Regions from separate parts of the Paenibacillus sp. P4_E11 genome, predicted to be linked through region 1. Evidence: riboswitches for the same ligand, from Rfam matches in the RefSeq annotation. Region 1 holds a riboswitch; the other holds the start of a gene.
What was found. A riboswitch is a leader RNA that binds a small molecule or an ion and turns the genes downstream of it on or off. The one in region 1 is predicted to bind ZMP and ZTP.
Positions count from the first base shown of each region.

Region 2: linked by a shared signal. The riboswitch ahead of AC1DWB_RS02575 (serine hydroxymethyltransferase) and the one ahead of AC1DWB_RS06670 (bifunctional 5,10-methylenetetrahydrofolate dehydrogenase/5,10-methenyltetrahydrofolate cyclohydrolase) in region 1 are both predicted to bind ZMP and ZTP.

Region 1 covers NZ_JBFUIX010000010.1:65,464-69,092, forward strand. Annotated here, with positions in the region: gene AC1DWB_RS06665 (MFS transporter) at 440-1,663, opposite strand; ZMP/ZTP riboswitch at 1,804-1,885, shown strand; gene AC1DWB_RS06670 (bifunctional 5,10-methylenetetrahydrofolate dehydrogenase/5,10-methenyltetrahydrofolate cyclohydrolase) at 2,002-2,871, shown strand; gene AC1DWB_RS06675 (cyclodeaminase/cyclohydrolase family protein) at 2,868-3,515, shown strand; gene AC1DWB_RS06680 (sugar phosphate isomerase/epimerase family protein) at 3,561-3,629, shown strand, end outside.
Region 2 covers NZ_JBFUIX010000003.1:166,813-170,441, forward strand. Annotated here, with positions in the region: gene AC1DWB_RS02565 (ABC transporter ATP-binding protein) at 1-634, opposite strand, end outside; gene AC1DWB_RS02570 (GDSL-type esterase/lipase family protein) at 631-1,476, opposite strand; ZMP/ZTP riboswitch at 1,642-1,720, shown strand; gene AC1DWB_RS02575 (serine hydroxymethyltransferase) at 1,793-3,100, shown strand; gene AC1DWB_RS02580 (hypothetical protein) at 3,218-3,385, shown strand.

The sequences.
Region 1 (3,629 bases):
GGGTGCTGGGGGGACCGAAAATCCTGCGCGAAAGTGCAGTATTTTTTATCGATACAGCTTGTTTCTGAAGGAAATCCTGCAATAGTACATCAATTTTAGTCAGAGTTCGCTCGCTTAGAAGCAATTCAAGCAGAAATCATAGGCCCCACCGTGAAGTTAAGCCCAAAAGTGTACGGGAAACTTAATTTTTTAAAGGAAAGTAGGACAGGAGAGGGCAGGCAGAGGGAGTGAAGAAGCGGCAGCGTCCGCCTTTGAAATCATGGTCCAACATCGAAAACCCTATAATCCAAGGGCCATGATTTCAACAGCGGTCGGAACCCATCTGCCTGCCCTCCCACGCGCCACACGAAACTCAACCACCAAGGAACCGGCCTCTGACCGGGTTTTTCTTAATCGGGGTCCCCGCAAAGTAATAGGAATAAGCTACGATGGATCCAATTTACTTTGTGGGGTTATTTCTAGGGTCTGGGGTTCTTTTGTTAACGAGCAACGTCTGGCTCACCCAGATGGCGTTCATGACTAGCAACGCACTTGCTATGTAGAAGATGCCGCGAATCCCGATGAAGCCAGATAGCGCTCCACCTACGACGGGACCGATCATGTTGCCAAGGCTTAGAAAGCTGCTGTTGAAGCTATAGGACCGGCTCTCCATCCCATCGGGGGTATACTTGCGAATGAGCGCGTTGACCGAGGGGAGCAAGCCTCCCATGAATACCCCAAGCATGAACCGGATCGCGAACAGCTGCCATACATTCTGAACCCATGCTTGTGGAATGAAGATTAGGGCGGCGCCCAGCAGGGAAAACAATAGGATCTTGGCTTGTCCGATTCGATCGCCCAAGCGACCAAGCAAGGGAGACGCGATCATATTCGAGAATCCCGTTACGGACCCCACCAGTCCAGAGAAGAAGGCGAGATATTCGCCCTTGCCATGAAGCTCCTGTACAAATAACGGGATCAGCGGCATGGAGCTAAGCAGGGCGAATTGAATGAGCAGAGTAACAGTGAACAACGCCATCAATTGCGGGATTTTCCCTAGTTGCTTGAACCCTGCGATGATCGATAGGCTCGGTTTCTTCGCCGCTTCCTCAGCATTGAACGTTTCCTTGACGACAATCATGGCAAGCAGTGAGGCGAAGAACAGCAATCCACCTGTGATGTAGAAGATGGATCGGAATCCGATCCATTCCGCCAGCAAGCCTCCGATTAATGGCCCCAGAATCGTCCCGGCCACGCTGCCAGACTGAAGAGTTCCCATCGCGAAGCCCATGCGGTTCTTCGGAGCAGTGGCAGACATGAGCGCGACAGCAGCCGGGATGAAACCGGCGATCGTTCCATTCAGAATGCGCAAGAATAGCAAATGCCACACATTACCGGAGAGGCCCATCAGAGCCATCACGATAGCCATGCCGAAGCCGGAACGCAACAGCATGACCTTGCGTCCATACCGGTCCGCGAGCTTGCCCCACAGCGGCTGGAAGAAGAACGAGGTGACGAAGTTACCAGCGAATATGATGCCCGCCCATAAGGAGACATCATTCGTATCTGTAATCCCCAATTCTTGAATATACAGGGGCAGAAAAGGAATGACCATTGTCATTCCTCCCATGACCAGAAACTGGCCGAACCACAAAACAATTAAGTTAGCTTTCCAGTTACCCATCCGATACCTCCACAATTATGACCCTTATTATAGCAGAACTTGTTTCAATTACGAAAGTTGTATGGAGTCAGCACATTACTTTGGACAAACCGCTAAGTGATTTGCTATGATGAGGATGTAACACATTGTAAATTTTCAATTCCGGTCTAGGTAACTGGCGAAGCGTGGAGCACCACGGGGGAGCCTGGACTGTCATACATACCGTTCGCCTGGGTGAAAACGTTTAGAGTTGATTGGACGGATGCAGCGACTAGCTGCAAGTTCCGTAGGTCATCAACTCCGAATGTTTTTTTGTTTATTTTCGATTATATCGAGGTATTCAAAGGAGAGGATTAAGGATGAACTTGTTGTTGAAAGGAAAGCCTGTAGCCGACGAAGTTTACGAGCAGATCAAGCAAAAAACGGTACAGCTTCTAGCGGACGGATGCCAATTGAATCTCGCCGTTATAGTAGTTGCAGGTGACCCGGCATCAGCTTACTACGTGCAGGCCAAGCGCAAGGTGGCGGATCGAATCGGGATTGGGTTCCAGGTACACGAATTCAGCGCACAAGGCAAAGAGCGGGAACTTCTCGACTGCATCGACCGATTAAATAAAGATGCATCCGTACACGGAATTATGCTTGAGCTGCCGTTGCCGAAGCATCTGTCTACTCGGCGTGTGACCGAGTCAATTACACCGCTGAAGGACGTGGACGGGGTTACGCCTGCGAACAAGCTCGCGCTGCTGACAGGTGCACCGGGTCTTGTGCCTGCGACGCCTCAAGCTTGTATTCGTCTAGTGAAGCATTACGGCTACAAGCTGGAGGCGAGCAACGTAACGCTCATCGGCCGTGGACAGACCGTTGGCATGCCGCTGTTCCATCTGCTCCAGCGGGAGCAGGCGACCGTGACCGTATGCCACTCGCGTACACGTGACCTGCAACAGCACGTTGCCCGTGCCAACATCGTCTTCGCAGCGGTAGGCTCCCCGGGACTTATCACCCGGGAAATGATTCACGGCGATCTGGTATTGATCGACGCAGGTATGAACGAGCGTCCGGATGGTACGATTGCAGGTGACGTAGAGCCGTCTGCTGGAGAAGCTGCTGCTGCATTTACCCCCACACCGGGCGGAATCGGTACGCTCACAACAGCTCTGTTATTCCATAACGTACTGAAAGCATACGAGTTGCAGATTGCCAATATGGAACAGGGGGCATCGCTATGATACGTCAACGTACATTGGATCGAAGCATGCAGGATTTTCTTCAGGAAGCAGGTGCGGCTACCCCGACTCCCGGTGGTGGCAGCGTAGCCGCGCTTGTCGGATCGTTAGGGGCAGCAATGGCCTCAATGGCGGCGAATTTCACCAAGGGCGTGAAGTTCGCCGCGTTGGCGGAACAAGTAGAGAGCGCATTAGCGAGGCTGCAGCACACTTCCTTGCAATGCGAGGATTTGCTGGAGGCAGACATCGTATCATTCGAGCGGTATATGCAAGCGATGAAGCTGCCGAAGTCGACAGATGAGGAACAGGCGATCCGCAAGCACGCGTTGCACGAAGCTTCTCTGGAAGCGATCGCGATTCCCATGCGATTGATGGAGGTGTGCCGCGATGCGCTTACCCTGACTGGTGAGCTAGCCCCTTGTGCCAACAAGAACGTCATCTCCGATCTTGGGATCGGTGCACTATTGTTCGAGGCTGCGGCTCAATCCGCATTGCTGACTGTTGAAATCAATCTGGCAGCTATGCCGGATTCTGAGCAACGTCAGCAATTCGAACTATCAACCCTTGAGTTAATTCGGGACATTATATGTCGCAAAGAAAGCGCAGTCGAACAAGTACGACATAGGATTAGAAATATGGTAATCTGAGATTCAGATCAGCTTGGCAATGGATGGGTGAGAGGAGCAAGCAGGATGGACCAAGGAGAACATAACAACCAGGTGAAGCAAGGGAATCTGATTCTGGGGAGTCGTCGTTTACAA
Region 2 (3,629 bases), on a different contig from region 1:
CTATCCCACTGGAAATGATCGCCACCCGATCGCACATCTGTTGAATTTCGCCCAATAGATGACTGGAGACGAAGACACTAAGACCCTCGTGTTCCGCCAGGAATCGGATAAACTCTCGCATCTCACGAATCCCGGACGGATCGAGCCCGTTGGTCGGTTCGTCCAGAATGAGCACCTTCGGCCTGCCGAGCAGCGCTTGTGCAATGCCGAGCCGTTGGCGCATGCCGAGTGAATACGTCTTCACCTTATCGTGAATTCGGGCACTCAAGCCCACGAGCTGCACCACCTCACGAATCCGGGTCTCGTCGACCCCATCCAGCATTCTGGCAAAATACATCAGATTGTTCCACCCGCTCAGGTATGCGTAGAGCTCGGGATTCTCGACGATACAGCCCAAGTTCTTCATCGCTTCGGGAAACTGCTTGTCTACGTCGTATCCGCACACCCGCACAGTGCCGGCTGTTGGCCTAATCAAGCCCACGAGCATACGGATAGTCGTCGTTTTGCCCGCGCCATTCGGACCGAGAAAGCCGAACACCTCACCCTGTTTCAGCTCAAAATCCAGGCCTTTAATGATTTCCCGCTTTCCGATCGTCTTCCGCAGTCCTTGCACCGATAATGTGATCTCGCTCATCCGCTCGCCCCCTGTTGCTTGATTAAGGCCGCTATTCGTTCCGCCATGAGCCGATATCCTTCGGCATTCGGATGAAACTGATCGATGTACAGTAAGTTCCGAGCTTGAAGCTGGAACAAGTCGAACGTCGGGACGAGCACGGTTCTCGGAAAAGCCGATAGCGTCTCAGCTGCGGCATAGTTCCAGTCCCGAACAATCTTGCTTGTCGTCGCGGAATCCTTCAGATCGATGAAAGGATTATACAGTCCGATCAGGAAGAGTGTGGCGTTCGGGTTCAGCTCCCGAAGCTGGGTTACGATCTTAAGCAACTCCTTGTTATAGTCGGCCTGTATCGTGGCGATCTTCTTCAAATCCAAGTTGAGCAGCGTCTCTCCACCCCGGAACAGATCGTTGGCGCCTATGCTGACGAGCAGTGTATCCGATGCCTTCGCTTTCTCTTGCACATCCTTTTGCTGAAGCAAAGTGATTAGTTGGCTGGACGTCTGTCCGTTCACACCCAGGTTGTCCAGCACGAGCTCCTGCTTGTTATTTGCGAGGAGCAGATCGACGAACTTACCGGCATACCCTTTTCCTTCGGAATCTCCGAACCCTCGTGTTAGCGAATCGCCTAGCGCCAGGATGTGAGATGTTCCCGGCTTGGCTACAGCAGGCGTTGCTTGTACACCCGCTTGAGCAGGCAGCGACTGAGGCGCAGTAGGCGAAGTCGACTGTGGATTAACCTGAAGCACAACGGGATCCCCGCCACCGAAATAATCCTTCAACGTCCATGCCAATCCCGCCATCCATACGAGACCTGAGATCGCCGAGAACACCATCAACCACTGCAATTTCTTCCCTCTCATCGTTATCCCCTTTATTCGGATCGCTATTGTAGTATGTCTCTTCACGATAGCACAGGAAGCTGAATATTACATTAAGACTTTGGAGGTGGGTGCACATGTATGATATTCCATTCAAATTAACTATTGCCAATTTTCTGAATATTGGATAATATATACTCAACGAACCAAACTGTGTGTAACTGGCGGAACATGGGCAACCATGGGGGAGCACACGGAATATGTGCCGTACGCCTGGGCGAGTGCACGATCGAGAGATCGGGGCGCTCTTTTTTGTGTTTCGTCAATTACTGTAGCAGGAGTGATCACATTGGAGAACATGACGGAATTTTTGAACAAGCAGGATGAGGAAGTGGGAAGTCTTATCCAAGCTGAGAGCCGCCGCCAACGCCGTACACTGAGTCTAATCCCCTCGGAGAATTACAGCTCTAGGGCTGTGCAATTGGCGCTAGCGACCTCTTTCACGAACAAGTACGCGGAGGGTTACCCTTATCTCTGGGCGGATGGGGAACGTGGGGAGCAAAAGAACGGTCGGTATTACCGAGGGCAGGACAATACGAACGAATTGGAGCGGTTGGCGATTCGACGCGCTCTCCAGCTGTTCACGCCGAATCCGGAAAAATACCACGCGAATGTTCAGCCTTTAAGCGGTTCGCCGGCTAATCTGGCTGTATTGAGCGCGTTTTTGAAACCGGGTGACACGTTCCTCGGATTGTCTCTGGACTATGGCGGGCACTTGACGCATGGTCATAACGTCAATATTACTGGAGCCGTATATAACGCTGTCCAGTATGGGTTGAATGCCAAGTATGAGCTGGATTACGAGGAAATTCGGAAGTTAGCTCACCAGCATTCGCCTAAGCTGATCATTTGCGGAGCGACGGCCTATCCACTTCATATCGACTTCAAGCAACTGGGGGAAATCGCTCGCGAAACCGGGGCGTTGCTCGTCGCAGACATCGCTCATATATGCGGATTGTGTGTGACTGGCTATCATGAGCATCCATTCCCATATGCCGACATCGTCACCACGACCACACACAAAATTTTGCGCGGCCCACGCGCTGGCCTTATCTTATGCCGCAAAGAGCTGGGCCCAGCGATTGATAAGGCCTTATTCCCCGGCTTGCAAGGCGGGCCGCATATGAACACGATCGCCGCGATGGCGATTGCTTTCAAGGAAGTTATGAGCGTGGAATATAAGGAATACGCCGGGCAGGTCGTACGTAATGCCAAGGCGCTATCCGAGGTGCTGCGAGACGCTGGGTTCACGCTTATGGGTGGCCGCACAGAGAACCATCTTATCTTGATGGATGTGGTGAACAGCACCCGCGGCTTGAACGTCAAGGACGGCCACTGGCTGGCCATTCGCCTGGAGAGAGCCGGAATCGTCGTGAACAAGAATGCCATTCCCGGCGACACCAAACCTTGGTATCCGTCCGGGGTGAGACTGGGTACACCCGCGGTCACGACACTCGGGATGCGTGAGCAGGAAATGGTCCTTGTTGGGGATTGGATCGTACGGGCGACTCGTGCTGCTGAGGATGAGCAGGAGTTGCTACGGATTCGCGGTGAGGTGGAACAATTTATGTTGCAGTTCCGGCCCAGTCATTTGTTTGTGGATTAAGCCGGAGCTTGCGGAGCGGCGGGCGAGCAGCGGGATGGGACGAATGCCCCAGCTTACGAGTTGCTCACGCCATACTGCGGCGAAGTCGTACATGCGAGAATCGTTAGAGATGGGAACGTGATCACTGGCGGAGGTGTAGCTACTTCTATCGATCTTGGGCTGTATATGGTAGAGTCTCTATGCGGTGTTGAAGCTGTACATTTGGTGCAGACGGCGATGGACTATCCCTTTTATGTGACGGGGCAAACTGAAGGAGATTATATAATCTACCGGGTTGAAAAATAGGTTCAAATAAGAGAACTGAGTTCTCCTATTCGTCTGCCGCGGTAATTTCCGGAGAGAATAAGAGAACTCAGTTCTTCTATTTGTCATTCGGATTTGGAAAATGGTGTTTTTTATTGAAATAGGAGAACTGAGTTCTTCTATTTCTCTCTAATTGGCTTTATACAGGCAAATAAGAGAACAGAGTTCTTTTATTTGTTATTACGGACAGGGATGGGAGGTGCCTTGTGTGGGACCGATCACCCGA